2 regions of the Pseudoalteromonas sp. Scap06 genome follow, and region 1 is predicted to be linked to the other one. Evidence: predicted binding sites of a transcription regulator. Region 1 holds the regulator's gene; the other holds the start of a gene.
What was found. Region 1 encodes NrdR, which represses ribonucleotide reductase genes. Its sites were predicted from a motif close to AAACACNANATNTNGTGTTT; they were not measured.

Region 1 (16,069 bases):
GCAGTTACGCCGATACCAATAGGGGTATTAATTTCATGAGTAATACCCGCCACTAAACCGCCTAATACCGCCATTTTTTCTGAGCCAACAAGCTGCTCTTGCGCAAAGCTTAGTTCATCGAGTGAGTTTTGTAGTTGGGTTTGTTTACTTAGCAGCTCTTGCTCAGTTTGCTTTCGTAGGTCAACTTCTTCAGTTAATACTGCTTTTTGGCGTTCGAGTTCATATTTTTGTTGCTGTAGGTCGATCATTGCTTGGCTAAGGTTTGATGTTTTACGCGCTACATCTTGTTCAAGCTGCAAATTTTGTTGATCTAGTTTTTGATTACTTTCGATTAGGTCATTCTGGGTTTGCTTTAACTCTTTTTTATACTCAACAACTTTAGAGATCAAATTGTTAAAAGAGCGCTCCATTACTTTTAGTTCGTTATTTTCGTCAGTGACAATTTTAACGCGCTGGCCATCGAGCTCTTCTAATTCAAGGTATTCAATTTGTTCAGTAAGTTGTGTGAGTGGCTCCGTTAGCAGCTTTCTAAATGCGATTAAAAACAAGATGATTAAAAAGGTGGTTTTAATCATGGCGTTGCCAATTAAAAAGTAAATAGAGAGCATGATGCGACTAAAGATCACGTCGCGGCTAGAAAATAAAGTCACATCACCTACTTGGGTGGCGCGACCTGAAAATTCAAAAATAAGCGGAAATGTATAACCAAATAAACCTGCTTTGGCGTCTTCTACAATCACGTCTTCTTGGACAAGTTGCTGACTATATAGGTTGTGAATGTTTAGCGCGCGGCCTAATTGAGAAATAATAGCGCCGTTATCATCACGAATAATAACCCCTTCAACCATAGGTATATCAAGTAATCCTTCTGCGGTTGTTGTGGTTTGTTTTATATTTAACTCCCAAATTGCTCGGGTTAGACTTCTACCAAATGTTTTTTGCAGTGTGCCGAGCTCATCGCGTATGTAATCTTTGGTATTAACATACTCTGCGAAGATTTGTCCGCAGGTCACCACAAAAGTCAGTATAAAATAAACCGATAAAACTCGTGTGAGTAACTTTGTTGAAAGACTTTTTTGCGGCATGAGGGACTTGTATTTCCTTTAATTATTCAACTATTAGTGTACGCTTATAAACATTAGTTAATAAATCATTAAAAATAAACATATATTTTATTATATTGTTATTTTGCGATCTTAAATAAGGATTACCTCATGAACTTAACAATCAAGCATAGTGTGTTTCGCTAGTTTGTTTTCAAATTAGGTAGAGTTATTTTGCTAATTTTTATTGTGCATTAATGCACTTTATTGATAACGTTAGTAAAAGATACAGTAAATAACCTGCTCGCTACTTATGTTGGTTATATTTTTGACTTTTTGCTGCCTGAGTAAGCAAATTAATTTTAGCGTGGGTTTAGGTGTTTTATATGAGTTTAATTAAATTGTCATTATGATGCGTTTTTCTATTTTAGTCTGTGATGACTCAACTGTTGCTCGTAAACAAGTGATCCGCTGTTTAAATGAGTGTATTGATGCTGATATTCAACAGGCAACCAATGGTAAAGAAGCCTTGGCGTTATTACACCATAAGCATTTTGATCTCTTATGCCTCGATTTAACCATGCCTGAAGTGGATGGGATTGCAGTGCTTGAGCAGGTCAAAGCAAATAAAATAGAAACTTATGTATTGGTAATTTCTGCAGATATTCAACAAAAAATGCGAGATCGCGTAGCGCAACTCGGCGCAATCGATTTTATTCACAAACCGATTAATAAAGCACAACTTAACGACGTTTTGCATAAGTTTGGCATTTATTAATAAAATTCATGATGAAAAAGACTGTTTTATCTTCTAATTTAGGGTTGACAGAATAGCCTTTGTTAAGGCAGTCTTAAGCTATGAAAACATTTAGTCTTGTAACGACCATTATTATTACAACCACCATTCTTACTGGATAGTGGCATAGGTCGGTGCAACAAATTTAAAGGCCTGTGTTCACTTAGAACACAGGCCTTTTTTCGTTTTATGGAATGAGGAAACATAAAAATGCGCGTTTTAAAATTTGGTGGCTCATCGCTCGCTGACTTTGCCTGTTTAGAGCAAGTAGCTGCTCTAGCTAAGGCACAATTAAAAGATGAAATGTTACTGGTGCTTTCAGCGCCTGGCGGTATGACAGATTCGCTTGTTGCGCTGGCTAGTGCAGCAGAGCAGGGGCTGGATTTCAACCCGTTGTGGGATGCACTTGTTACCCGCTGCAATGCTTTAAAAGCAGCTGTAGAGGAAAAACAAGGAACAGTTCAAAACTGGCCAGACTTTAACGAATTGAAAAATAAGCTTGATGGGGTTGCACTTATTAAGTGTTGCCCAGACAAAATCAGGGCTTTTATTATTAGCTTTGGTGAACGTGTTAGCGTATCGCTAATGCAAAGCTTACTAGCCGATCATAACGCGCATTATTTACAAGCAACAGACTGTATTGTTTCAACGGGTGGACACATTGACGCTGAGGCCGATTTAGTCGCCAGTAAAGCCCGTTTTCAAGCGGTACTAAAAGAGTCGCCAGCAACGGTTTACATCATGCCTGGATTTACTGCAAGTAATGATAAAGGTGAGCTCACAACACTTGGTCGAAATGGCTCTGATTATTCAGCGGCGATTGCTGCAGCGTGTTTAGAGGCGCAAGTGTGCCAAATATGGACTGACGTTGATGGTGTATACAGCGCCGATCCGCGTTATATCAAAAAAGCCACTAAGGTTGATTTCCTATCTTACAAAGAGGCGATGGAGCTTTCTTATTTTGGCGCTAAAGTGTTGCACCCTAAAACTATCCTACCGTGTGCAAAAGCTGGAGTGCCATGCGAAATTAAAAACACTCATAACCCAGATGCACAAGGCTCATTAATTAGTAACGATACGGTATCTGATGAGCCAGTAAAAGCACTCTCAAGCCTACAAAACTTAGCTATGTTGACCGTTTCAGGTCCTGGTATGAAGGGCAAAGTGGGTATGGCATCGAAAGTATTTAATGCATTAGCGCATGATAACGTGTCAATCGTCCTGATCACTCAATCATCATGTGAATTTAGCATCAGTTTTTGTGTTCATGAAAGTGATTTAAACCTAGCGTTAAGTGCGTTGCAAGTGGCCTTTGACTTAGAGTCAAAAGCTGGCTTAATTGAGCCGGTAAATGTGCAACGTAATTTAGCAATAGTAACGTTAGTGGGCGATAACATGCGCGCTCATAAAGGCTTAGCGGCTAAGTTTTTTGCATCGCTTGCTCAAGCACAAGTTAACATTGTTGCTATAGCGCAAGACTCAACTGAAAGCGCTATTTCTGCGGTTATTGACGGTGAGTTGTGTAATGACGCGGTTAAAATCTGTCATGAAAACTTTTTCACTCATGTGCCTTCAATCGATGTGTTTTTATTGGGATGTGGCTTAGTCGGTCAAGAGCTAATAAACCAGCTTGAACGTCAACAAGCATGGCTTGAAAAGCGAAATATTAAATTAAACCTATACGGTGTGGCTAATTCTCGTCAATTACACCTTGATGGTGAAGGCATTGCTTTTGATGATTGGCAACAAAAACTAACGCAATCAGAGCAAGCATTTGATTTAAAATTAGTAGAACAGTTTGTTAAGCAAAACCACTTGGTTAACCCTGTGCTAGTTGATTGTACTTCATCAGATGCCTTGGCTTCGCAATACGTCGATTTTTTAAATGCGGGTTTCCACGTTGTGGCTGCCAATAAAAAAGCCACCACGAGCTCATATACGTATTACCAAGATTTAATAGCAGCTACACATAAAAATAATCGTAAGTTTTTATACGAAACTAACGTAGGTGCAGGTTTACCTGTAATCGATAACTTGCAATCACTCTTTGGTGCTGGCGATGAATTACTTGAGTTTAGTGGTATTTTATCAGGCTCGCTTTCATACATGTTTGGTGCACTAGAAGATGGTTTATCACTTTCTGAAGCAACAATTAAAGCCAAAGAAAGCGGGTTTACAGAGCCCGATCCGCGCGATGACTTATCGGGAACTGACGTAGCACGTAAACTACTTATCATTGCCCGCGAAGCAGGTATGCAATTAGAGCTTAGCGATATTGAAGTGGAGTCGGTGTTACCACAAGGCTTCGCCCAAGGTGACAATGTTGAACAGTTTATGGCAAAGCTACCAAGTCTGGATGCTGACTTTAACGACCGTATTCAAAGTGCAGCGAGTGAAGGTAAAGTACTTCGCTACGTAGGCACAATTAAAAATGGTCACTGTAAGGTCGGAATCGAAGCCGTGGATTCATCACACGCATTAAGTGTAATTCGTGATGGTGAAAATGCGCTGGCTATTTTAAGCCAATACTACCAACCGCGTCCGTTTGTAATTCGTGGTTATGGGGCAGGCTCTGCAGTAACTGCTGCGGGTGTATTTGCCGATATTCTTAAAACACTATCACGCTAGGGGGCGGTTATGATTGAAGTTTATGCGCCAGCCTCCATTGGTAATTTTACGGTTGGCTTTGACTCCCTCGGTGCGGCGTTAGCCCCGATTGATGGCAGCTTGCTGGGGGATGTGGTTACTATTTGTGAAGCGCCTCGTGATGAGTTTATTTGTAGTGGCGAATACGCCCATAAACTCCCAAGCGATGCGAATGAAAACTTAGCGTATCAATGTTTAGTGCATTTTCGTACACATGTAGCACCGAATATGCCAGCCGTAAAATTAGAGTTGAAAAAAAACCTGCCTATAGGGTCTGGGTTAGGCTCAAGTGCTTGCTCTGTTGTTGCGGCATTTGCAGCGCTGGATAAGTTTGCTCAAACTAATTTAAGCCAAGTTGAGTTAATAGAGCTAATGGCCGATTTTGAGGGCTTGGTAAGCGGTGGACGTCATTATGACAATATCACTCCTTGTTATCTTGGTGGCTTACAATTAACGGGCGACTTAATTCCAAATAAATCAATAGCGTTACCTGTTGATGAAAACTGGTATTACGTTGCCGCATTTCCTGGCTTTTCGCTCAATACCGCAAAGGCACGCTCTGTTTTACCAAAAGAGCTAAGTATGCATGCGGGGGTTGAGTTTGCGCAGCGATTATCGGCTTTTAGCAGTTTATTACTGACTTCACGTTTTGATGAGGCGCTTTGTATTATGCAAGACAATATTGCTGAACCACATCGTGCGCCACTAATAAATGGTTTTGATCAAGCCAAACTTAGTTTGCCAGAACTCGGTGCTGAAGTGGTGAGTATTTCAGGCGCAGGGCCGACCTTGTTTAGTGTATGTAAAACGCTTGAAGCGGCAGAGCAATGCGCGCAGTGGCTAGAGGAAAATTACATCAACGAGCAAGGTTTTTGCCATATTTGTAAATTAGATAACGACGGCACGCGTCAATTAAATGTTTTATAGGATAAAGAGTCATGCAATTACATAATTTAAAAGAATATTCACAAAAAGTGTCGTTTGTTGAAGCTGTAAAAACAGGACTAGGGCGTAATCAAGGTGTGTTTTTTCCAGAGTCGTTAGCGCCATTAAGTGATGTTGATGCATTACTAGATATGGACTTTGTTACTCGCAGCGGCAAAATTTTATCGCACCTTATTGGTGACGAGCTACCAAGTGATACTGTTGCCCAGATGGTTAAGAATGCGTTTAACTTTCCGGTTAAGCTGGTGGAAGTTGAAGACAATACCTATTGCTTAGAGTTATTCCATGGCCCAACACTGGCATTTAAAGATTTTGGTGGCCGTTTTATGGCCGAGTGCTTAGCGCAATTTAATCAAGGCGAAAAAGTGACAATATTGACAGCAACATCGGGTGACACCGGGGCTGCAGTCGCACATGCTTTTTATAAAAAACCAAATATTGATGTCGTTATTTTATACCCTAAAGGTAAAATTTCATTAGCGCAGCAAAAGTTATTTACAACGCTTGGTGACAACATTCACTGTTATGCGATTGAGGGTAGTTTTGATGATTGCCAAGAATTGGTTAAAAAATCATTTTTAGATGAAGAGCTAAAATCGAAGTTAGGTTTAAACTCTGCAAATTCAATCAACATTAGCCGTTTAGTTGCGCAGGTGTGTTATTACTTTGAAGCCATTGCACAGCTGCCAAAAGAAAAGCGTGCTACAGCGCATATTTCAGTACCGAGTGGTAACTTTGGTAATGTGTGTGCGGCTATGATTGGCGCTGTTATTGGTATGCCAGTAGGTAAACTAAGCGCGACTACGAACCAAAACGACACAGTACCGCGCTTTATGCTTGATAAAAATTGGACGCCTAATGCGACAATTGAATCGCTTTCAAATGCAATGGATGTGAGTAAACCTAATAACTGGCCGCGAGTACAAACTATGCTAGATAATAACTGGTTTAGTTATGACAATTTTTATTCTGTTAGTGTGGATGAGCAAAGCACAAAATCAGTGATGAAAAAAATTCAACAGCTTGGCTATATTGCAGAGCCTCATACCGCGATTGCCTACCAAGGGCTTATTGAAAATAAAGCAACAGATGCTGCAGGTATCTTTTTAGCGACTGCACACCCAGCTAAATTTAAAGAAAGCGTTGAAGAGGTACTAAATACCGAAATAGCCATGCCAAAACCGCTAGCAGATGCGCTTGCAAAACCGTGTTTAGCCACTGATATGCACAACGATTATGATGTTTTGCGTACAGAATTGTTTAAAAAGCTTGCCTAAAAAAGGCAGATAATAAAAGCGGCTTAGGCCGCTTTTTTTGTCTGTTTATGCATCGCTTAAGACATAACGCATAAGCTATATAAATGTAGTAAATAAAATTCATTTAAAATTGTTATTAGTTTATAAAAAAATATCATCATCAAAATGCTGTGAAATAGTCTCAATCCCTGTTTAAATATCCTCAACTTAAGAGCGTAGGCAAAACGTCGTTTTAAGCGTACAATAAAGCCTCTAAAAAATACCCATACACGTTGCCCAGGAGACCCCAATGTTAGAACGTAGCATGAATATTTCGGACTTTGATCCAGAGTTATTTGACGCGATGAGCAAAGAAACATCACGTCAGGAAGAGCATATTGAGTTAATTGCATCTGAAAACTACTGTAGCCCACGCGTACTTGAAGCGCAGGGTTCTCAGCTGACTAACAAATACGCTGAAGGTTACCCGGGCAAACGTTACTACGGTGGCTGTGAGCACGTAGACGTGGTTGAGCAACTTGCTATTGACCGCGCAAATGAATTATTTGGTACAGATTACGCAAACGTGCAACCTCATGCCGGTTCACAAGCTAATGCTGCTGTTTTCCAAGCTCTTTTAAACCCACTTGATACTGTATTAGGCATGAGCCTAGCGCACGGTGGTCACTTAACACACGGCTCACACGTAAACTTCTCAGGTAAAACATACAACGCAATTCAGTATGGCCTTAACGAAGAAACTGGCGAAATTGATTACGCACAAGTTGAAGCGTTAGCACTTGAGCACAAACCAAAAATGATCATTGCTGGTTTTTCTGCTTACTCAGGTATTGTTGATTGGGCTAAGTTCCGTGAAATTGCAGACAAAGTAGGTGCTTACTTATTTGTTGATATGGCGCACGTTGCAGGTTTAATTGCTGCGGGTGTTTACCCAAGCCCAGTACCATTTGCTCACGTTGTAACAACCACAACACACAAAACATTAGCGGGTCCTCGCGGTGGTTTAATCATCTCTGCGTGTGGCGATGAAGAAATTTACAAAAAGCTAAACAGCGCTGTTTTTCCAGGTGGCCAAGGTGGTCCTTTATGTCATGTTATTGCTGCTAAAGCGGTTGCATTTAAAGAAGCACTTCAACCTGAGTTTAAAACATACCAAGCACAAGTTGTTAAAAATGCACAAGCAATGGTTGCCGTATTACAAGAGCGCGGCTACAAAGTAGTATCGGGTAAAACTGACAACCACTTATTCTTACTTGATTTAATCGACAAAGATATCACAGGTAAAGATGCAGATGCTGCCCTAGGTAATGCGAATATCACGGTTAACAAAAACTCAGTACCGAACGATCCTCGTTCACCATTTGTTACTTCTGGTTTGCGTATTGGTTCACCAGCAATCACTCGTCGTGGCTTTAAAGAAGCAGAGTCAAAAGAGTTAGCGGGCTGGATCTGTGACGTACTAGACAACATCGAAGATGAGTCAGTACAAGCGCAAGTAAAAGAAAAAGTGAAAGCAATTTGTGCAAAATTACCTGTTTACGCTTAATCCAAGAGTAAAATAGTAATTTAGATCACAACTGCACACATTTTTGTTATGATAATGGCCGCTATAATAGCGGCCATTTTTTGTTTTTAAAACGGAAACACACAGTTATGCATTGCCCATTTTGCACCGCCAAAGATACTAAAGTTATTGATTCTCGCCTTGTCGGCGGGGGACACCAAGTACGTAGACGCCGTGAATGTAATGAGTGCCACGAACGATTTACCACCTTTGAAGGGGCTGAATTAGTGATGCCGCGAGTTATTAAGCAAGATGGCAGTCGTGAACCGTTCAATGAAGATAAGTTACTAAATGGCTTAACCCGCGCTCTTGAAAAACGTCCCGTAAGTACCGAACAAGTTGATGAAGTCGTTAATATAATTAAATCTCAGCTACGAGCCACCGGCGAACGTGAAGTGTCTAGCCATTTAGTGGGTGAGTGCATTATGGAAGCGCTGAAAAAGTTAGATAAAGTAGCTTATGTAAGGTTTGCCTCAGTATATCGCTCGTTTGAAGATATACGTGAGTTTGGTGAAGAAATAGCCCGCTTAGGAGAGTAGTAATGACCATGCAAAGCTCGTTTTCAGAGGATGATAAACGTTATATGGCACGTGCCATTGAGCTGGCAAAAAAAGGGCGCTTTACCACCACTCCTAATCCTAATGTAGGCTGCGTACTAGTAAAAAATAATAAAATAATAGCTGAAGGGTTTCATCAATTAGCAGGGCAAGGTCATGCTGAAGTTAATGCTTTGGCTGAGGCCGGTGAGAATGCTAAAGGTGCAACCGCTTATGTAACCCTAGAGCCTTGCAGTCATTATGGTCGCACACCGCCTTGCGCTGAAGGGCTAAAGGCCGCGGGTGTAAAAAAAGTGGTTGCTGCTATGGTTGACAGCAACCCGCAAGTTGCAGGAAAAGGCCTGAAAATTTTAGCGGATGCGGGTATAGAAGTCGCTTACGGATTACTTGAAGAGCAAGCGCGGGCATTAAATTTAGGCTTTTTTAAACGAATGGAGCAGGGGTTACCCTTTGTAACCTGCAAAATGGCCGCCAGTATTGATGGTAAAACGGCGCTTAAAAACGGCCAAAGTAAATGGATAACCGGGCCTGCTGCGCGCCAAGATGTGCAACTATATCGTGCTCAGAGCTGTGCAATTTTAACCGGTGCCGATACAGTCTTGATGGATGATGCAAAACTAAATGTACGCCCAGAAGAACTTCCGGTTTCTTTACCGACCAATTTACCACTGCGCCAACCTGTTCGCGTTATTATTGATTCCCAAAACAGACTTACCCCTGAACTTGCCTTATTTTCAATTCAAAGTGAGGTGATAATATTTACCACCAAGGTTGATAAATCGCATCAGTGGCCTCATTTTGTTAAACAGATCGAAGTCCCCGAAAAGAACAATAAAGTAGACTTACAAGCAGTGCTGCAAAAGCTAGCGCAATTACAGTTTAATAATGTGTGGTTAGAAGCGGGTGCCACATTGGCCGGAAAAATGGCTGAACTTGATTTAATTGATGAGTTTGTTTTTTACATTGCCCCTAAATTAATGGGCAGCGATGCTAAAAGTTTACTGAATTTCCCAGAGTTAATGAGTATGCAAAATACCATTAATTTAACTTTTAATGAGTGTGTGCCAATCGGTGATGATTTACGTATCACAGCACACAAAAAAGCTCATTAATTATTTTATATAAAGAGTAGCACTATGTTTACTGGAATAGTTGAAGCGACAGGTAAAATTGCGTTATTACAAAAAAAACAAGGTGATTTAGCTATTCGTATCCAAAGTAAAAACCTTGATATGAGTGATGTTAAGTTAGGTGACAGTATTGCAACCAATGGTGTGTGCCTCACGGTTGTTGATAAGCATATAGATGGCTTTAGTGCTGACTTATCAAATGAAACGATTAGCTTAACGGGGTTTGCACATTACGCATTAGGGCAAACAGTTAACTTAGAAAAGGCGATGCAACCTGTATCGCGCCTCGGAGGTCATTTAGTGTCTGGTCATGTCGATGGTATTGCCACTATCACAGCAATAAATACCAATGCGCGAGCAACTGAATATTGGTTAGCCACCGACGAAAATTTAATGAAATACATTCCTTATAAAGGGTCTGTATGTATTGATGGTATTAGCCTAACGGTCAATGCGGTTGAAGGTAATAAATTTAAACTAACGATTGTGCCCCACACCAGCGGGCAAACGACCATAGCCGATTTTCAAGTCGGTACCAAAGTGAATCTAGAGGTCGACCAAATAGCACGTTATTTAGAGCGCCTTGTAAAGGGAGCTGAGCATCCTACTGGTTCAGATATTTCGATGAGCTTACTCGCTAAAGCGGGCTTTATAAAATAACGATATTGACAACTTATACGAGCAACTTATGAATTTAAACAGCGCACAAGAAATAATAGATGACATTAAAGCCGGTAAAATGGTTATTTTAATGGACGATGAAGACAGAGAAAATGAAGGCGATTTAATTATTGCTGCTGAGCACATTAGTGCAGAAGCAATTAACTTTATGGCGACTCATGGCCGTGGGTTAATTTGTTTAACCATGACTCAAGAGCGTTGCTCGCAACTTGATTTACCGCTGATGGTTAAAAATAATGGTGCCGCGTTCTCGACCAACTTTACTATGTCTATTGAAGCGTCAAAAGGGGTTACAACGGGTATTTCTGCAGCGGATCGTGCTCGTACTGTTCAAGCTGCCATTGCTAAAGGCGCTGTGCCAAGTGATATTGTACAACCTGGGCATATTTTCCCTATTATGGCGCAACCTGGCGGCGTATTAACGCGCGCAGGGCACACTGAAGCTGGCTGTGATTTAGCGCGTTTAGCGGGACTTGAGCCGTCATCAGTGATTGTAGAAATTCTGAATGAAGATGGCACCATGGCGCGCCGCCCTGATTTAGAAGTATTTGCTAAGCAACATGATATTAAAATTGGCACCATTGCTGATTTAATCGAATACCGTAACTTAAATGAAACCACTATTGAGCAAGTTGCAAAATGTAAATTGCCAACTGAGCATGGCGAATTTGACTTAGTAACTTACAAAGACACCATTGACGGGCAGCTGCACTATGCATTGCTTAAAGGTGAAATAAAACAACAAGAACCAACGTTAGTGCGAGTGCACTTACAAAGTACCTTTAACGATATTTTACTCTCTGATCGTAATGCTGATCGTAGTTGGGGATTATCGCAAGCAATGGCGTATATAGCTGAGCATAATGGCGCTTTAGTCATCTTAGGTAAGCAAGAAAGCACTGACGAATTAGAAGCGACTGTTAAAGCATTCGCTGCAGCTGATGCTGGCGAGAGTGTAACGCCACGCAAATTCCAAGGTACTTCACGTACCGTAGGTGTAGGCTCGCAAATTTTGGCTGATTTAGGTATCCAAAAAATGCGTTTGATGAGTTTACCGAAAAAATATCATGCATTATCAGGCTTCCATTTAGAAGTTGTTGATTACGTAGAGCCACAATAATTACACGCTAGGCTATTATTTTATTTATGTGGTATAATGCGCAGCAATTTTTGCGCAACCGAAATCGCTTAAACTTATTTTTAGGGTTATCAAATGAAAATTATTGAAGGTAATAAATACGCTCCAGGCAAAAAGTTTGCCATTGTCATTTCTCGTTTCAATGACTTTATTGGTAGTAGCTTGCTTGCAGGTGCTGTTGATGAGCTAAAACGTACTGGTGGAGTATCAGAAGATGATATTACCGTAATTTACGTACCAGGTGCGGTTGAATTACCTTTAGCAGCGAAACGCGTTGCAGCAAAAAAAGAATATGATGCAATTATCGCCTTAGGTGTAGTGATCAGAGGGGGCACGCCTCACTTTGATCTCGTCGCTGGCGAGTCAAATAAAGGGCTTGCACAAGTATCACTTGAGTATGATATCCCGGTTGCATTTGGCGTATTAACCACTGAAAGCATTGAGCAAGCAATTGAGCGCGCAGGTACCAAAATGGGTAACAAAGGCGGCGAAGCTGCTTTAGGTGCGCTTGAAATGGTTAATGTGTTAGATAAAATTTAAGTTTAAGGAATTTTTGTGAAACCAGCAGCAAGACGTAAAGCACGTATCTTAGCACTTCAAGCCGTGTATTCATGGCAATTAAGCGGCAATGCAATTGCCGATATCGAACAACAAATGTTGATCGAAAACGATGTGACTAAAATTGATGTTGAATATTTTAAAGATTTAGCGCGTGGAGTTGCAGTAAACCACAAGCAACTAGACGAAGCTGTATCGCCTCATTTAACTCGTCCATTTGATGAATTAGACGAAGTTGAACGTGCTATCTTACGTTTAAGCAGCTACGAGCTTAAATTTCGTGAAGACGTTCCTTACAAAGTGGCTATCAATGAAAGTATTGAATTAGCTAAAATGTTTGGCGCTGAAGATAGCCATAAATTTGTAAACGGTGTACTTGATAAAGCTGTAAAACAGTTACGCAAGTAATAACAACTTTAGCTGAAATTTATTATCAGATGAGTTGTTATAAATAACCGTTAAAAAGGAGAGCCGGCATAGGCCGGCTTTTTTGTGTATGAAGGAATTTGAATTAATTAATCGTTACTTTAAAGGTCGTGGCATTACTCGTCGCGATGTTAATTTAGGGATTGGAGATGACTGTGCGCTTGTCACAGTTCCAGCGAACTGTCAGCTTGCTGTAACCACAGATACCTTAGTTGCTGGGGTGCATTTTTTTCATGATATCTCCCCTCGCGCATTAGGGCATCGAGCTCTTGCTGTTAATTTAAGTGATTTAGCTGCCATGGGCGCAGAGCCTACTTGGGTGTCGGTTGCACTTACGTTACCTAGTATCGATCCACAATGGATTGCTGAGCTGACTGATGGCATGCATGAAATTGCTGAGTACTTTAACGTTCAGATCATTGGTGGTGATACCACTCAAGGTCCACTTAGTATTACTATTTGTGCAAAAGGTACAGTTCCTGAAGGCACAGCATTACGTAGAAGTGGTGCAAAAGTGGGTGATTGGATTTTTGTAACCGGTCCGCTTGGTGATGCTGGGTTGGCGATTGAATCGAAAAAACAAGGCTTATCGATTGCACCTGAACACTTAAAAGATATTAATAAACGTTTAAATTTCCCCACGCCACGTGTAGCTGCTGGGCAAGCGTTACGAGGCTTGGCATCGTCGGCCATTGATATTTCCGATGGGTTACTAGCCGACTTAGGGCATGTGCTAAATTTATCACAAGTTAGTGCCACCATTAATATTGAAAATGTCCCCACCTCAGATGCCATGCAAGCGAGTCTTGATTTTGAGCAGCGACTTCCTTTTGTTCTTAACTATGGCGATGATTACGAGTTACTGTATACCGTTGCTGATAGTAACAAGAGTATGCTAGATATTAAGCTGCGCCAATACGGTGTAGAGGCAAGCTGTATCGGGCAAATAAAAAGTGGTGACGGCAATATAGAGTTATTACACCAAGGTGAGAAGTTTGCTTTTGAACATAAAGGTTTTGAGCACTTTTCCAAGGAGCAGGTTTGAATAAAAACCGATTATTTAATTTAAAACGCCCACATCAATTTTTTGGCTTGGGTTTTGGTACTGGGCTCGCACCAAAAGCACCTGGTACATTTGGCACATTGGCAGCATTACCGTTTATTTTTATTACCATGCATTTTCCGCTATGGTTACAAATTGTATTTGCAGTAGTCATAAGCATCTTTGGTATTTGGGCATGTGGAAAAACCGCCGATGACCTTCAAGTACATGATCATCCCGCAATTGTTTGGGACGAAGTTGCTGGTTACTATATTACTATGATTGGCGCAGCACTTAACTGGCAAACATTACTGGTGGGCTTTTTACTGTTTCGCTTTTTTGATATAGCAAAGCCTGGGCCGATTCGCATACTCGATAAACGTGCCCATGGTGGGTTTGGTATTATGGCCGATGATGTACTTGCAGGTATTTTTTCGCTTATTTGTTTGCAAGCATTGATAAAAGTAGGTTTACTACCCTTTTAATTTATTATTTGTTTAACTAGGTGGCAGCACTATGATGCGATTTTTATTGGTTTGTGTACTTATGCTATGTGCCATGCCAAGTACGGCTTCAATTACTGATTACGTAGTTAAACAATGGAATATCAAAGACGGCTTACCCTCACAATCCCTAAAAAGTGTAGTACAAGATAACCAAGGCTATATGTGGCTTGGCACTCAATTTGGATTAAGCCGTTTTGATGGCAATACCTTCACTAATTATAATACCCAAAATAGTTTATTTTTACCCAGCAATGGTATTAATAAATTATTGATCGATGGAGAAGGATTATTGTGGGTAGGCACTAAAAATGGCCTTGTGGTTATCGATCCTGAAAAGCTAACCGCACAAGAGTTTAATATTAAAGGCCCTGTAAGAGATATTCTTGAAGATTCTCAAGGCAGTATCTGGATAGCAGCTAATGGGCTCTATTATATAGACAGAGGCCAAATAGAACTGCGCGACCAACTAAATAACCCTAGTCCTATTGTAAACGCCACAGCTATCACTCAAATTGTGGGATCGGTCAGTAAAATGGCGCTTTCACCTGAAGGGATTTGGCTGGTTAACGACCGTAATTTATTACGTTTAACGCAAAGCTCGTCTGACTTTTCTAAATTACGCTTAGAACTAACCGCTAAAGTGGCTTTACCCGATCGTTTAGCGCAAACCATTGTTCACGATCTATCGTTTTTAAATGGTAATTTGTACTTAGCTTCTGAGTTAGGGGCTTATTTTTTAGATTTAGATGACGAGCTACGTCCGTTTCCACTTCCCAATGCTAATAACTCAGCTGTGTATAAGTTTATGAGCGACGGCAATGGCGGCTTGTGGATATCAACCTATGGACGTTTATTATTTAGAGCTAAATCTAATGATTGGCAGTGGGTTGAACCAAGCCAGCTAGATCAGAGTATTTGGTTTGCTGATATATTTAGAGATGATGAAAATAACATATGGTTAGCGAGTTTTAGTGAAGGGCTATGGCTTGCTCACGAAGGTCGAATAGAGCGCCATTCTGCCATTTCTAAAATGACCGAAGCGGTAATGGCAATTAGTAAATCACCTGATGGTAAGCTATGGATTGCCAACAAAAGTGGCGTTGGCTATTTTGATGCCGATAAAACTTTTATTAATGTTATTAATAGTGCCAAGTATGGAAATGCCTCGGTACATGACCTGCAATTTGATGGCGATCGCCTTTATGTTGCTACTGGCAGAGGCTTGTTTTTCTACGAATCAAATACCTTATATAGTTTCCCTGCTCGTGCATTGAGCGATAACCCTGTTTTTGCAATTAGCACTTCAACTAAAGGCGGTTTTTGGGTAGGCACCGGGCGAGGATTATATCGTTTAAATTACAATGGTTTAAACCCTTTTGCGTACAATGCTTTTTTAGGCAGTAAGTTTGTAACCTATGTTTTAGATAAACCAAATTTTGGGGTTATTGGCACCAGTAAAGGCGCGTATTACTTTACTGAGCGAGGAATTGAAAAAATAGGTGACCAAACCACTTTGGAAAGCGCTTATGTGACCAGTATTTTACATATAAAAGGGGTAGGCATTTTAATTGGCTCGTTGAATGATGGCCTGTTTTATCGCAGTGGACAAGGGCAATGGCAGCAACTAGACGCCGCCAATGGATTGCCATATGGTTCCATATTCAGTTTAGAATACGATGACACCTCAAAGCGAATTTGGGTAAGCACCATGAAAGGGGTTTACCGCATGCCTGTTGAGCAATTTAAAGCCAACATCGAAAGCTTAAAAGTAGAAGAAGTGA
Region 2 (16,069 bases), 830 kb from region 1:
GCGCTTGAAAGTCTAAACGGTCTTTACTTACATCAACTTCTTCAGGTCGCCAAAAGAAAGACAATTGTTTTTCTATTAGTTTTTCAAAAATAGGGTATTTTTGTTGATCGTAACGTGACACGTTAACGGTTTGACCAAAAAACATTGGCTCTTGCATTTGGTTATTATGGTTTCTGCTAAAAGTAGTATAAGACATGTTTATCACTCAAAAAACTATCACTAAAACTATCAGGACAAAGCGGGCAGGGCGCCCGCTTTAAGTTTAACTATTAAATTTTACACGCGCCGCCTGCACAATCATCATCTTCCACTTCTGGAGTGTCTTCTTGAGCATCTGATGCGCCATCGCGGGTATTATGGTAATACAGTGTTTTAACACCTAACTTGTAGGCACCGAGTAAGTCTTTTAGTAAGACTTTCATAGGTACTCTACCGCCTTCGTATCTGTTTGGATCATAATTAGTATTTGCTGAAATTGTTTGGTCGATAAATTTCTGCATTATGCCTACTAATTGTAAGTAACCATCGTTTGATGGAATATCCCACAGTAACTCATAGTTATCTTTAAGGCGTTCGTACTCAGGAACAACTTGCTTTAAAATACCATCTTTACTTGCTTTAACACTAATATGGCCACGTGGTGGCTCAATACCATTGGTTGCATTTGAGATTTGCGATGATGTTTCTGATGGCATTAATGCGCTCAGCGTTGAGTTACGCATACCGTGCTCTTTAATGTTGGCACGTAACGTATCCCAATCAAGGTGCAGTGGTTCATCACAAATTTTATCTAAATCACGCTTATACGTATCTGTTGGCATAATACCTTGTGAGTACGTAGTTTCGTTAAATTTAGGACATGCTCCACGCTCTTTTGCCAGCTCATTAGATGCTTTCATTAAGTAGTACTGAATCGCTTCAAATGTTTTATGCGTGAGTGCATTTGCGCTGCCATCTGAGTAACGCTTACCGTTTTTAGCTAAGTAGTAGGCGTAGTTAATCACACCTATCCCTAGGGTACGACGTCCCATAGTGGCATTTTTTGCCGCCGGTACTGGGTAGTCTTGGAAATCAAGTAAGTTATCTAGTGCACGTACTGCAAGCTCAGCTAACTCTTCTAATTCATCCAGTGACTCAATCGCGCCTAAGTTAAATGCAGACAAGGTACATAAGGCAATTTCACCTTCTTCATCATTTACATTGTTCAGTGGCTTAGTCGGTAATGCAATTTCTAAACATAAGTTAGATTGACGAATAGGCGCCACTTTCGAAATAAATGGGCTATGTGTATTACAGTGGTCAACATTTTGTAAGTAAATACGACCGGTGCTGGCACGTTCTTGAGCAAACATAGAAAACAGTTCAATGGCTTTAATACGTTTTTTACGAATTGACTCGTCTTGTTCATACTTTACGTAAAGTGCATCAAATTCGTCTTGATCTTCAAAGAATGCGTCGTAAAGGCCCGGCACGTCTGAAGGGCTAAATAAGGTAATGTAATCGTCTTTAATTAAACGCGAATACATTAATTTATTAAACTGTACGCCGTAGTCTAGGTGACGTACGCGGTTATCATCAACACCACGGTTGTTTTTAAGTACCAGTAGGTTTTCTACTTCTAAATGCCAAAGCGGGTAGAATAAAGTAGCGGCTCCGCCACGTACACCGCCTTGCGAACAACTTTTAACGGCTGTTTGAAAATGCTTATAAAAAGGAATACAACCTGTGTGGTACGCTTCGCCGTTACGAATAGGGCTACCTAATGCACGAATACGTCCGGCATTAATACCAATACCGGCACGTTGAGAAACGTATTTAACAATCGCTGATGATGTCGCGTTAATTGAATCTAAGCTGTCGCCACACTCAATCAGTACACATGAGCTAAATTGGCGCGTTGGTGTACGTACACCCGACATAATTGGTGTAGGTAAAGAAATTTTAAATAATGAGACCGCATCGTAAAAACGTTTGATGTAATCAATACGCGTTTCACGTGGGTAATCTGAGAATAAGCTTGCCGCAACTAATATATATAAAAACTGTGCACTTTCGTAAATTTCACCGGTTACACGGTTTTGAACTAGGTATTTACCTTCAAGCTGTTTTACTGCTGCGTAGCTAAAGTTAAGATCGCGTGAATGATCTAAGTAAGCATCTAATTCATCAAGTTCTTGCTCTGTGTAATCAACAAGCAAATGTGCGTCGTAGCGTTTTTGTTCAACCATGTCAGTAACGTGGTCAAAAAGGCGCGGTGGCTCAAATTGGCCATACGCTTTTTTACGTAAATGGAATACAGCTAAACGAGCAGCAAGATACTGATAATCAGGTGATTCTTTTGAGATCTGATCCGCAGCGGCTTTGATAATCGTCTCATGAATATCTTTAGTACGAATACCGTCATAAAATTGAATATGCGATTTAAGTTCAACTTGTGAAACCGAAACGTTGTTTAAACCTTCGGCGGCCCATTCAATAACGCGATGGATCTTGTCTAGATCAAGCGGCTCTTTACGGCCGTCACGTTTGCTTACAGATAACTGTTGGTTCATAGTTTTGCCTGTATTCCTTGGGAATTAAATATTTTTGACCAATGAGTGCACTTAAAACGCCCAGTGCCTATTCTTTTATTGTTATTTCCACCGCATAGGTAAATTTAATCGAATAACATTTAGCCACAATATCTGGTGTTGTTCAAATTAGAGATCACAAGATAGTGTGGTCTGTGATCTTTTGCAAGGGACAGAAACCGCTCTCATTGTGGATAACGTTGGGATAACGTAATTGTGTTAGTAGGCATTAACCTTTGATCATTCGGTTAAGTTGAAATTTGTAAAAATCAACTAAGGAAAGATTAAATTTACGCTTTTTAAAAATAAATTTCGTCTGCTTTTTTTATCATCAAGCTTTGCGTAAAAACTAACACAATCACAATATGTAGTGTTTATTAATTAACATGGCACTATATGTGGTTGAATGCATCTATAGGGCTATGCCAATTAAAATCTGCATTCCAAGCCAATGCTTCGTCTATACTCGGTACATATCCCCACAGTGCGGTAGCGGTGTGCATATTCGCAGCTTTACCTGCTTGTATATCTCGCTGTGCATCACCTATATATAGGCAGCGCGAAGGATCAACACTCATTTGCTCAGCACAATGTAATAAAGGAAGGGGTGAGGGCTTAGATTCAGCTAATGTATCACCACTTATCACAATTTGAGCATTTTTTAATGCAGGAATCGCCTCGACTAAAGGATCGGTTAAAAAGCCAGGCTTATTTGTCATAATGCCCCACGGGATCCCTTTATTATCAAGGGCAATGAGTAACTGTTCTATACCTACAAAGCATTGGGTATGGGTGGCAATATTGGCAGCGTAGTGTGCAACTAGCTCTGCTAAAAGTTGCTCTTGCGGTTGTTGCGCCCAAGCTTCTTTAAAACCAGCAGCAAGTAATGCTGCTGCGCCATTTGAAGCTGCGGGTCGATATATATCACTGCCCACTAAGGGCTGTTGATGATTATGCAGCACACTATTTAGCGCGGCGCCTAAATCATCAGCGGTATCGAGTAAAGTGCCATCTAAGTCAAACAGCAATGCTTGATATTCAATTGGGCTAGTAGGTGTTTGCAAGCTTGCCATTACGCTAACTTCTCAAAGTGCAGCATATAATTTACGCTGACGTCATCATTAACCGTATATTGCTTTGAAAGTGGGTTGTAACTTAATCCTGCACTGGCACGTACCTTCAAGCCTGCTTGTTCTGCCCATGCGATTAATTGCGCAGGTTTAATAAACTTTTTATGGTCATGGGTACCTTCAGGCACCATTTTTAACAGTTTTTCTGCACCGACAATAGCGTATAAATAAGCTTTAGGGGTTTTATTAAGGGTAGAGAAGAATACATCCGCCCCAGGTTTTGCTAATTTAGCGACCGCATGAATAATAGAAGCAGGGTCGGGAACGTGCTCTAACATTTCCATGCAAGTAATCACATCAAAGCGCTCAGGGTGCTCATCAGCAAATTGTTCAGCAGGTACTTTTATATATTCAACGGGTACACTTGTTTCTAAACTGTGTAACTTAGCGACAGTTAAAGGCTCTTGCCCCATATCGATACCTGTTACCTTTGCACCCATTCGCGCCATGCTGTGACTTAAAATACCGCCGCCACATCCTACATCGAGGGTTTCTTTGTCAAATAATCCTTTAGTTTTGTCAGCGATAAAATCTAATCGTAATGGATTAATTTCGTGAAGCGGCTTAAATTCGCCTTCTAAATCCCACCAACGCTCTGCGATGGCTTCAAACTTTGCTATTTCTGCGTTATCTACATTTTGATGTTCGGTCATAAAATACTTCCTCGTCAATCTGAGGCCATTATATAGGGCTAAATTGATAAATCGCAAAGTTTTGCGCCTGTAAATTAAAATTAATTGTGATAGCATGGTTGCTTAGAAATAATAACAAACACTCTTAATACCTAATACTGGGTTGTTAAGAGCTGATACTGAAGGAATGTGATATCAAATGACTGATCTCGCCAATGAAATTCTGCCAGTCAATATTGAAGACGAGTTAAAAAACTCCTACTTAGATTACGCCATGAGTGTAATTGTAGGACGTGCATTACCAGACGTACGTGACGGTTTAAAACCTGTTCACCGCCGCGTCTTGTTTGCAATGAACGAGCTTAGTAATGACTGGAACAAGCCTTACAAAAAATCGGCCCGTGTGGTCGGTGACGTAATCGGTAAATACCACCCACACGGCGACAGTGCAGTTTATGACACCATCGTACGTATGGCTCAGCCATTCTCACTACGTTATATGCTAGTTGATGGTCAGGGTAACTTTGGTTCGGTTGATGGTGATTCAGCAGCGGCAATGCGTTATACAGAAGTACGTATGGCAAAAATGTCGCACGAATTATTAGCCGATCTTGAAAAAGAAACGGTTGATTTTGTGCCTAACTACGACGGCACAGAACAAATTCCTGATGTGTTACCGACTAAAATACCTAACCTGTTAGTTAATGGTTCGTCAGGTATTGCTGTTGGTATGGCGACAAATATCCCGCCACACAACTTAACAGAAGTAGTGAATGGCTGTTTAGCGCTTATTCAAAACCCTGAATTAACTATTACTGAGTTAATGGATTACATCCCAGGGCCTGATTTCCCAACTGCGGCCATTATTAATGGTAAAAAAGGCATTGAACAAGCCTATCAAACCGGTCGTGGTAAAGTGTACATGCGTGCGCGTGCTGAGATTGAAACTGATGAGAAAACTGGCCGCGAAACGATTATTGTTCATGAAATCCCTTACCAAGTTAACAAAGCCCGTTTGATTGAAAAAATTGCTGAGCTAGTTAAAGATAAAAAAATTGAAGGGATCAGCGCATTACGTGATGAATCAGATAAAGACGGTATGCGTATCGTTATCGAGATCAAACGTGGTGACGTAGGTGAAGTTATTTTGAACAACCTTTATTCACAAACTCAGTTACAAACTGTGTTTGGTATGAATATGGTTGCGTTAATTAATAACCAACCTAAGTGTTTCAACTTAAAAGAAATGCTTGAAGAATTTATTATTCACCGTCGTGAAGTTGTTACCCGTCGTACGGTATTTGATTTACGCAAAGCCCGCGACCGTGCGCACACGCTAGAAGGTTTAGCGATTGCACTGGCAAATATTGACCCAATTATCGAACTTATTCGTAAGTCACCAACACCTGCTGAAGCAAAAGTTGCACTAACAGCGCGTCCTTGGGAATTAGGTAATGTTAAAGCCATGCTTGATAAAGCAGGTGAAGACAATGTTGCCCGCCCAGATTGGCTAGCAAGCGATCTTGGTATTCGTGATGGTCAGTACTATATTTCTGAGCAACAAGCTCAAGCAATACTAGACTTACGTTTGCATAAACTAACAGGTCTTGAACACGAAAAAATTCTTACTGAATACCAATCGTTACTAGACCTAATTGCTGAACTATTATTCATTTTGGCAAGTCCGGAACGTTTAATGGAAGTTATTCGTGATGAGTTAGTTGAAATTAAAGAACAATATGGTGATGAGCGCCGCACTGAAATTAATGCAGCTGCACACGATATTAGCCTTGAAGACTTAATTAACGAAGAGAACGTGGTTGTGACCTTATCACACGAAGGGTACGTTAAGTATCAAGCGTTAAGTGATTACGAAGCGCAGCGTCGTGGTGGTAAAGGCAAGTCAGCAACCAAGATGAAAGATGAAGATTTCATTGAACGTCTACTTGTTGCCAATACGCACGATACTATTTTATGTTTCTCTACTGCGGGTCGATTATATTGGCTTAAAGTGTATCAGTTACCACTTGCAAGTCGCGCAGCGCGCGGTAAGCCAATTGTTAACTTATTACCGCTTGAAGCAGATGAACGTATTACTGCTATTTTGCCGGTACGCGATTATGAAGATGATAAATACATCTTTATGGCGACAGCATTTGGTACGGTTAAGAAAACACCATTGACTGCATACAGCCGTCAACGTGCTAGCGGTATTATTGCCGTTAACTTAAACGAAGGTGATAGCTTAATTGGTGTTGATATTACCGATGGTAGCAACGAAATTATGTTGTTCACTGATGCGGGTAAAGTTGTACGCTTTAAAGAAGCTGAAGAAACCACGGTAGTTGATGAAAATGGTAACCCTGTTCTTGATGAAGAAGGTAAGCCTGAGATTCGCTTCAAAGGTGTACGCCCTATGGGTCGTACTGCAACAGGTGTTCGTGGTATTAAGATGCCAGACGAACAACGTGTTGTATCACTGATTGTACCTAAGAATGATGGTGCAATATTAACAGTAACAGAAAATGGTTACGGCAAGCGTACTCAACTTGAAGACTACCCATCTAAGAGTCGTGCAACACAAGGTGTTGTATCAATTAAGGTGAGTGAGCGTAATGGTGCCGTTGTTGGTGCTGTTCAAGTTGATGACAACGACGAAATAATGATTATTTCGAATCGTGGTACCTTAGTACGAACTCGCGTTAATGAAGTTTCTACGGTTGGACGTAACACCCAAGGTGTTATTTTGATCAGAACTATTGACGAAGAGCAAGTAGTTGGTTTACAACGTATAGAAGAGATTGAAGTGACTGAAAGTGACTTGATTGATATCGAAGACGTTGAAACAGTAGATACGGTTATAGATGAAGTAGCGGATGACAATCCTCCTTCAGAATAATTGAGATTGAAAAAAGCGGCCTTGGCCGCTTTTTTTATGTGGTTGAAAAAAACTAAAGACACTTGAATTAGTTTAATACCAATTCACTTAATTAAGTGGTCTATTTTAAGGCTGGAAAAACGTGTTGATAGCTAGGCAAAAAATTTGCTATTTAGTTGTTTAAATGAGAATTTTTTAACGCAGGTAGCGACACGTTTAGCCCCGTAAAATGATTAAGTATTATTGCGGATTGGTATTAGTTCAAGTTAAACAGTAAATTACTGGAATGAGGAAAAGGTAATGAGTATTTATAATTTTTGTGCGGGTCCTGCAATGTTACCACCGGCTGTCATGCAAAAAGCACAAAAAGAGTTTTTAGACTGGCAAGGGCTTGGCGTTTCAGTAATGGAAATGAGCCATCGCAGTAAAGAATTTTTAGCATTAACGGCTAAGTGTGAAGCTAGTCTACGTCGCTTAATGAATATTAGTGATGAGTTTGAAGTGCTGTTTATGCACGGCGGTGGTCGAGGTCAATTTAGTGCCGTACCTTTAAACCTCCACGTTGATGGAAAAAAAGCGGTGTATTGTGAAAATGGCGTGTGGTCAAAAAGTGCAACTAGCGAAGCTGATAAGTTTACTCAAACTCACACTATTGACGTACGTAATGACGATAATGGCTTATTTTCTATCAAGCAGGTAGCCGATTGGGTTTTACCAGCCGATGCTGCATATATTCATTATTGCCCAAATGAAACTGTAGATGGTCTAGAGATTTTTGATGTACCCAGTCACCCAACAGCACCGATTGTCGCCGATATGTCGTCGACTATTCTATCGCGCGAAATTGACGTTAATCAATTTGATTTAATCTACGCAGGTGCTCAAAAGAATATCGGCCCATCGGGTATTGCTATCGTAATTGTTCGTAAAACGCTACTTGAGCGTGAAGGGCTAGCTAAGCCAGGTATTTTAGATTACGCACTTGAAGCAAAACAAGGCAGTATGTTTAACACTCCACCTACATTTGCATGGTATTTAGCAGCTGAAGTATTTGAATGGCTTGAGCAAAATGGTGGTGTTAAAGCCATGGAAACACATAATACTGTCAAAGCGCAGCTGCTTTATGACTTTATCGATGAGTCTGATTTTTACACCAACAAGGTAGCAAAACATTGTCGTTCACGTATGAATGTGCCTTTTTGGTTAGTTGATGAAAGCCTAAATGATAAGTTTGTTAAAGAGTCAACAGAAGCGGGCTTATTAGCGCTTGAAGGGCACCGTATTGTTGGCGGTATGCGCGCGAGTATTTATAACGCAATGCCACTGGAAGGAGTTAAAGCATTAGTTGATTTTATGGCGGCTTTCGCAAAGGAGAACAGCTAATGGAGCAACTTTCTTTAGCGCCTATTTCACAGGTTAATGGCAGTGTTACTCTGCCGGGTTCGAAAAGCTTGTCAAATCGCATTCTATTATTGGCTGCACTATCAAACGGCACTACGGTTGTAGAAAACTTATTAGACAGTGATGATATTCGTCATATGTTGGGCGCCTTAGCGCAGCTCGGTGTGAATGTGACACTTAATGATGAGCGAACCATCGCGACCGTAGAAGGTGTAGGTGGCGTATTTAAAACGCCAACTGAAGCACTGTTTTTAGGTAATGCAGGTACAGCATACCGTCCTTTAACGGCCGTGCTTGCAGCGATTGCTGGGGAGTATGAGTTAATTGGTGAGCCACGTATGGAAGAGCGACCAATTGGCCACTTAGTTGATGCACTGCAAGCCTTAGGTGGTAATGTTAGTTATTTAAAAAATAAAGATTATCCGCCGCTTAAAATTGTTGGTGGGCAAATAGCAGGTGGTGAAGTCGAAATTGACGGTAGTATTTCAAGCCAATTTTTAACTGCGCTTCTTATGGCTGCACCGTTATTTAAAGGTGATACTCAAATTAAAATTAAAGGCACGTTAGTGTCTAAGCCTTACATTGATATTACTCTTGATGTAATGGCGCGTTTTGGTGTTACCGTTGAGCATGATAATTACAGTACTTTTTTTGTAAAAGGTGCACAGCAGTATCAAGCCGTTGAGCGAATTATGGTCGAAGGGGATGCTTCATCTGCTTCTTACTTTATTGCTGCTGCAGCAATTGCCGGCGGCGAAATAGAAATTAAAGGCGTCGGTGCTAAATCAGTTCAAGGTGATATTGGTTTTGCTAATGTTATGGAGCAAGTAGGTGCAAAAATTGATTGGTATGACGAACGTTTAGTTGTTCGTAAAGGTGAGCTTAACGGTATTGATATTGATGCGAATGCAATACCTGATGCTGCAATGACCCTGGCTACAGTTGCCTTGTTTGCAAAAGGGCCAACGGCAATTCGCAACATTTATAACTGGCGAGTAAAAGAAACTGACCGTTTACACGCTATGGCTACTGAGCTTAAAAAAGTAGGGGCTGAAGTAGTTGAAGGGCATGACTTTATTGAGATCACACCGCCAAAACAATTTAATAATGTGGCTGTAGATACCTATGATGACCACCGTATTGCCATGTGCTTTGCAATGGTGGCGGTAGGGGGTAAGCCAATCACGATTAACGATCCGGCCTGTACTTATAAGACATTCCCAACATTTTTCAACGTGTTAGCATCTGTCAGTAAATAGGCTATTTATAAGTATTTATAAAAAGTTACATACTAAAAGCGGATAATCTTTAATAATTGACGTATAATGTGGCGGTTTATTTTGGTGTGCATTGAAGGAGGTTTTAAATGCCGGCGTTATTAATGCCCGTAATCACCGTAGATGGCCCAAGTGGTTCTGGTAAAGGAACTGTTTGTCGCTTATTGGCTGAAAAATTAGGCTGGGATGTGTTAGATAGCGGTGCAATTTATCGCGTACTTTCACTTGCAGCACTTCATCACCAAATTGCGTTAGATAACGAAGAAGCACTGGTTCCACTAGCTGCAAATCTTGATGTGCAGTTTCTGATAGACAGTGATACTAATGCAGGAAAGATTATTTTAGAAGGCGAAGATGTAACAACCACTATTCGAAATGAAGAAGTGGGAGCTGCAGCGTCCAAAGTTGCGGCATTGCCACGAGTTCGTGAAGCGTTACTTCGTCGCCAGCGTGCGTTTAGAACTGAAAATGGCTTAATTGCTGATGGTCGCGATATGGGCACTGTTGTGTTTCCTGATGCGCCATTAAAGATATTTCTAACCGCAAGTGCAGAAGAACGTGCTCGCAGACGTTTTGTTGAGTTGAATGAGCGCGGGCTTGATGTTACACTAAGTGGTCTATTACAAGACATTCAAGCACGTGATGATCGCGATATGAATCGCGCCGTTGCGCCGCTTGTACCTGCAGAGGATGCGATTGAGCTTGATACTAGCGAACTCAACGCACAGCAAGTCTTTGATAAAGTTATAACTTTATTAGATTCAAGTATCTCTGAAGGTAAGCTTCCTAAACGAAGCTAAACACATTTTATGCACCAGCAGGACGCCAGTGCTATTTTAACAACCCCATGCAGCATGGTTGCTTATTGGTATTAATATATGAGACGTATATTCGTATGTCAGAAAATTTTGCGCAGTTATTTGAAGAAAGCTTAAAGGGTTTTGAAGCAGAGCAAGGCTCTATCGTTAAAGGTACAGTAATCTCAATCGAGAACAACATTGTACTTGTAGATGCTGGTCTTAAATCAGAAAGTGCTATCCCTGCAGAGCAGTTCAAAAATGCTGCTGGTGAACTAGAAGTTGCTGTTGGCGACGAAGTAGATGTTGCACTAGATGCAATCGAAGACGGTTTCGGTGAAACTATCCTTTCTCGTGAGAAAGCGAAGCGTCACGAAGCGTGGATCCGTCTTGAGAAAGCATGTGAAGAGCAAGAGACTGTTACTGGTGTTATCAACGGTAAAGTTAAAGGCGGTTTCACTGTTGAAGTTGATTCAATCCGTGCTTTCCTACCTGGTTCACTTGTTGATGTTCGTCCAGTACGTGACACAACTCACCTTGAAGGCAAAGAGCTTGAATTTAAAGTAATCAAGCTTGATCAAAAACGTAACAACGTTGTTGTTTCACGTCGTGCAGTTATCGAATCAGAAAACTCACAAGAACGTGAAGAGCTTCTTGCTAACCTTGTTGAAGGTCAAGAAGTTAAAGGTATCGTTAAGAACCTTACTGACTACGGTGCATTCGTTGACCTTGGTGGTGTTGATGGCCTACTACACATTACTGACATGGCGTGGAAGCGTGTTAAGCACCCTTCAGAAATCGTTAATGTTGGCGACGAAATCGCAGTTAAAGTTCTTAAATTCGACAAAGATAAAACTCGTGTATCTCTAGGTCTTAAACAGCTTGGCGAAGATCCATGGGCAGCTATCGCTGGTCGTTACCCAGAAGGCTCTAAACTTTCTGGTCGTGTAACTAACCTTACTGATTACGGTTGCTTCGTAGAAATCGAAGAAGGCGTTGAAGGTCTAGTACACGTTTCTGAAATGGATTGGACTAACAAGAACATCCACCCTTCAAAAGTTGTTTCACTTGGTGACACTGTTGAAGTTATGGTTCTTGAAATCGACGAAGAACGTCGTCGTATTTCTCTTGGTCTTAAGCAATGTATTGCTAATCCTTGGCAGGAATTTGCTCGTCTACAAAACAAAGGCGATCAAGTTACTGGTAAGATCAAATCAATCACTGACTTCGGTATCTTTATCGGTCTTGACGGTGGTATTGATGGTCTTGTACACCTTTCAGACATTTCTTGGAATACACCTGGCGAAGAAGCTGTACGTGAATTCAAGAAAGGCGACGAAATCACTGCTATCGTATTGCAAGTTGACCCAGAGCGTGAACGTATCTCTCTAGGTGTTAAGCAAATCGAAGCTGACCCATTCAATAACTACCTTGATGCAAACAAAAAAGGTGCTATTGTTAAAGGTAAAGTGACTGAAGTTGATGCGAAAGGCGCAACTGTTGAACTTATCGAAGGCGTTGAAGGTTACATCCGTGTAGCTGATATCGCTCAAGAGCGCGTTGAAGATGCAACTACTGTTGTTTCTGTAGGCGACGAAATCGAAGTTAAATACGTTGGTGTTGATCGTAAGAACCGCACTTTAAGCTTATCTGTTAAAGCTCTTTTCGAAGCAGAAGAGAAAGAAGTACTAGAGAAGCTTAAGAAAGAAGAGCCAGTGTTCGAAAACGCAATGGCAGCTGCTTTCGCAAATGCACAAAAAGACTAATTAATTATAGTCTTTTAATTGGAAGGGCAGTTTATGCCCTTCCACTATTTCTTTTAAGGAAACGCTATGACTAAGTCAGAACTGATAGAAACACTTGCTGAACAACACGCACATATTCCTGTGAAAGATGTTGAGAACGCTGTTAAAGAAATTCTTGAACAAATGGCCGGCTCATTATCTTCTTCAGATCGTATTGAGATCCGAGGTTTTGGAAGTTTCTCTTTGCATTACCGTGCACCTCGTACAGGTCGTAATCCTAAAACAGGTGAAACTGTAGAGTTAGATGGTAAGCATGTACCTCATTTTAAGCCAGGCAAAGAACTACGTGACCGTGTAAACGAGAGCATTGCTTAGTAAATTTATTGGAGTAGTTACTTGTTCAAGGTATTAAAAATTATTCTGGCAGCACTTTTTTTAATTGGTGCATTTGTATTGGGTTCGCAAAATCCACAATTAACACAAATTAACTACATAATAGCCAGTAATACATTACCTTTAGCCGTTATAATAAGTATCTGCTTTTTGTTAGGTGTTGTAGTGGGTTGCTTTGTGAGCTTTAAATTGTTTACGCAATTAAAGTGGCAAAATTACCGTTTAAAAAAGCAAATAACGCCTGAAAAAGATAATAAAAAGCGTATTGCCAACAAAGATACCTAATTATGATTGAGCTGTTGTTTTTACTGCTTCCTGTCGCCGCCGGTTATGGCTGGATCATGGGAAAAAACAGTGCGAAAAATCAGGCTCATCAATTTAATAGAGAAATCACTTCTGAATACAGTAAAGGGTTAAAGTTCTTACTGGACAGAGAAGAAGATCAGGGGCTTGAGCATTTAATTAATTTGCTCGAAGTAGCTGCTGACTCTGTAGAACACTATTCTACATTAGCCACTATGTTTCGCCGCCGTGGCGAGCTTGACCGCGCAATAAAAATTCATGAATTGCTATTAAAACACCCAAGCCTTAACGAAAAACAAGCTGCCAATAGTCGGTTAGAATTAGCAGAAGACTATATTATGGCAGGTTTACTCGATAGCGCAGAAGAACATTTAATATGGCTGGTAAAAAATAACCATGAAGATGCTCTTGAGCCAATTATTTCCTTATATTCACAGACCCGTGAATGGGAAAAAGGCATTAGTATGTTTGAAGCGCATACTGAGCTTTTTTCAAAAGAACAACACTTCAAAGCCATCGCAAACTTTTATTGTGAATATGCTATTACCAGTAATAATCCTCAACTTATGCGCAAAGCTATTAGCTTAAACTTTAAAACAATCAGGCCTCTATATGAGCTTGGTTTGTCTGCCTATACAAAAGAAGATTACGTAAAAGCAATTTATTATTGGCGAGAACTTATCTGTCAATTTACCTTTTTTGCGCCATTATTTATTGATAAGTTAGCGCATAGTTATAAGCAACTTAAACTAACCCATCAGTTTCATGAACTCGTGAACGACTTATTAGATAAGGGTGGGGTAATGATAAAAATACAGCATTGCCAAGCGTTGCTTGAGCAAGGTCACACTGAACAAGCCTTTGAATTTTTAACCGACAGTTTAAAACGTCAACCTACCATCCGTGGCTTTAGTTTTTTACTGCAGTTAATGAGCGCCGAAAATAAAAATACCAAAGATGTGCTTAATCAAATAGATAAACTTGTTACCTCATATATTGCTACCAAGCCTGACTTTCAATGCCAGCATTGTGGCTTTACAAGTTACACCATTTATTGGAATTGCCCTTCGTGTAAACATTGGGAAACCATTGTGCCTAGCAGAGGCTTAGACGGATTTTAATCTTTATACTTTTCGCTCACTAGTAGGATAGTTATGTCTTTCGAACAATCAAAAAAAATTCTTATCGCTCTTGATTATGATGATCAGCAAACTGCTTTAGCATTTGTGAAACAGTTATCACCGGATACCTGTCGATTAAAAGTGGGTAAAGAAATGTTCACATATTTTGGCCCTGAATTTGTTAAAGAGCTGGTTGATTTAGGTTTCGATGTATTTTTAGATTTGAAATTTCATGATATCCCAAATACTGTTGCTAAAGCAGTAACCGCTGCAGCTAAAATGGGCGTGTGGATGGTTAATGTTCATGCAAGTGGTGGTTTTGAAATGATGCATAAAGCAAAGCAGGCACTCGAACAATTTGGTGATAAAGCTCCTTTATTGATTGCCGTGACCGTTTTAACCAGCATGGATGAAACTGAGCTTGGGCGTTTAGGTATAACTAAATCACCACAAGAGCAAGTTATGCATTTAGCAAAACTAACAAAGCAAGCAGGGCTTGATGGTGTGGTTTGTTCTGCACAAGAAGCACAAAGTTTAAAGGCGGCTTTAGGCAAAGAATTTAAACTCGTAACCCCAGGTATTCGTCCTGCTGGCAGTGATGCGGGCGATCAAAAACGTATTATGACACCTAAAGACGCGATTGAAGCTGGCAGTGACTATTTAGTAATAGGGCGTCCGATTACTCAGGCACAAAACCCTGTAGAAGTATTAAATGATGTTAATAAATCAATAGCTTAAATTTAAAGTATGCATAATTATAAGGAGTTTATTACAACTTTTTTTGTTTGTGCTACATTTAGTTACGGCTATGCAGTGAGGAACTAACTTTGCGTTTAATAATGTTTGTAGTGGTAATTATCATTAGTGGCTTTGCTGTTAATAAATATGTATTTTCAACCAAAATGTATGATGATGTTTCGAATGTTACCGATTTGGTATCTGATTACCCCGTTGATTTATTTAAGTTTAAAAAAATCGCCCAAAACTATGCTCAGCATTTATGTTATACAAATGAAGCTGTTTTAGCAGGACTTGATATAAGTAGTAGAGAATGTGTTGATGTACACGATGAAATGCAGAATGAGTGTACAAAAAAAGTATTTAGATTAGCGCCATTAAATATGACATCTAAAAAAGAATTAATTGAATATTCAAATCAATATTCACGTTGTACCTTACCTTACAAAAACATTAAGTTATAAATTTTAAATACGAAAAAGCCACTTAAGTTTATACCTAGGTGGCTTTTTTATAGAATTATTTTAAACGAATAGACTTAGCTTCAATATCAATTAAGCCTTGTTTAAATAACCCACCAATGGCTTTTTTGTAGTTTGCTTTACTGGTCGAGAAAACTTTTTTAATTAATTCAGGTTCAGATTTATCGCCTATGGCTAAGATGCCACCTTCATCTTTTAGTTTTTCCATAATTTTTTCGCCAAGTTCACTGACTTTACCCATACCTGGCTTTTCAAGTATAACGTCAATTTTTCCGTCTTCACGCACTTTTTGAATAAACCCTTTGAGCTTTTGACCAACAAATAGGTTTTTAAATACCATGTTGTAAAATACAACACCAAAATGAGACTCTTCAATAAGTACTTTGTAGCCGATATCGGTTTTACCTGCCACAATTAAATCGACTTCTTGCAAGTGGCTATACTGCGGCTCGTCTTTTGATAAAAAGCGATTAAAGTTGGTTGAAGCACAAATTCGCTGACTGGCATTATCTAGGTATAAACGGACTAAATACGAGTAACCTTCTTGCATACGCGGTTTTTGTTCATTAAACGGTGCAAGCACGTCTTTTTCTAAACCCCAA

Region 2: the regulator NrdR is predicted to act here: its motif matches at 2,674-2,693, upstream of nrdA (class 1a ribonucleoside-diphosphate reductase subunit alpha).

The regions. Positions count from the first base shown of each region.
Region 1 covers NZ_CP041330.1:784,925-800,993, forward strand. Annotated here, with positions in the region: gene FLM47_RS03595 (sensor histidine kinase) at 1-1,085, opposite strand, end outside; gene FLM47_RS03600 (response regulator) at 1,453-1,821, shown strand; gene thrA (bifunctional aspartate kinase/homoserine dehydrogenase I) at 2,050-4,467, shown strand; gene thrB (homoserine kinase) at 4,477-5,412, shown strand; gene thrC (threonine synthase) at 5,424-6,707, shown strand; gene glyA (serine hydroxymethyltransferase) at 6,976-8,232, shown strand; gene nrdR (transcriptional regulator NrdR) at 8,340-8,789, shown strand; gene ribD (bifunctional diaminohydroxyphosphoribosylaminopyrimidine deaminase/5-amino-6-(5-phosphoribosylamino)uracil reductase RibD) at 8,792-9,919, shown strand; gene FLM47_RS03635 (riboflavin synthase) at 9,944-10,597, shown strand; gene ribBA (bifunctional 3,4-dihydroxy-2-butanone-4-phosphate synthase/GTP cyclohydrolase II) at 10,626-11,738, shown strand; gene ribE (6,7-dimethyl-8-ribityllumazine synthase) at 11,832-12,296, shown strand; gene nusB (transcription antitermination factor NusB) at 12,312-12,722, shown strand; gene thiL (thiamine-phosphate kinase) at 12,811-13,785, shown strand; gene FLM47_RS03660 (phosphatidylglycerophosphatase A) at 13,782-14,267, shown strand; gene FLM47_RS03665 (ligand-binding sensor domain-containing diguanylate cyclase) at 14,299-16,069, shown strand, end outside.
Region 2 covers NZ_CP041330.1:1,610,832-1,626,900, forward strand. Annotated here, with positions in the region: gene nrdB (class Ia ribonucleoside-diphosphate reductase subunit beta) at 1-196, opposite strand, end outside; gene nrdA (class 1a ribonucleoside-diphosphate reductase subunit alpha) at 270-2,552, opposite strand; gene FLM47_RS07365 (HAD family hydrolase) at 2,963-3,643, opposite strand; gene ubiG (bifunctional 2-polyprenyl-6-hydroxyphenol methylase/3-demethylubiquinol 3-O-methyltransferase UbiG) at 3,643-4,353, opposite strand; gene gyrA (DNA topoisomerase (ATP-hydrolyzing) subunit A) at 4,532-7,231, shown strand; gene serC (3-phosphoserine/phosphohydroxythreonine transaminase) at 7,511-8,593, shown strand; gene aroA (3-phosphoshikimate 1-carboxyvinyltransferase) at 8,593-9,870, shown strand; gene cmk ((d)CMP kinase) at 9,978-10,688, shown strand; gene rpsA (30S ribosomal protein S1) at 10,784-12,451, shown strand; gene ihfB (integration host factor subunit beta) at 12,518-12,805, shown strand; gene FLM47_RS07405 (lipopolysaccharide assembly protein LapA domain-containing protein) at 12,827-13,108, shown strand; gene lapB (lipopolysaccharide assembly protein LapB) at 13,111-14,247, shown strand; gene pyrF (orotidine-5'-phosphate decarboxylase) at 14,281-14,985, shown strand; gene FLM47_RS07420 (hypothetical protein) at 15,075-15,449, shown strand; gene FLM47_RS07425 (S1 RNA-binding domain-containing protein) at 15,505-16,069, opposite strand, start outside.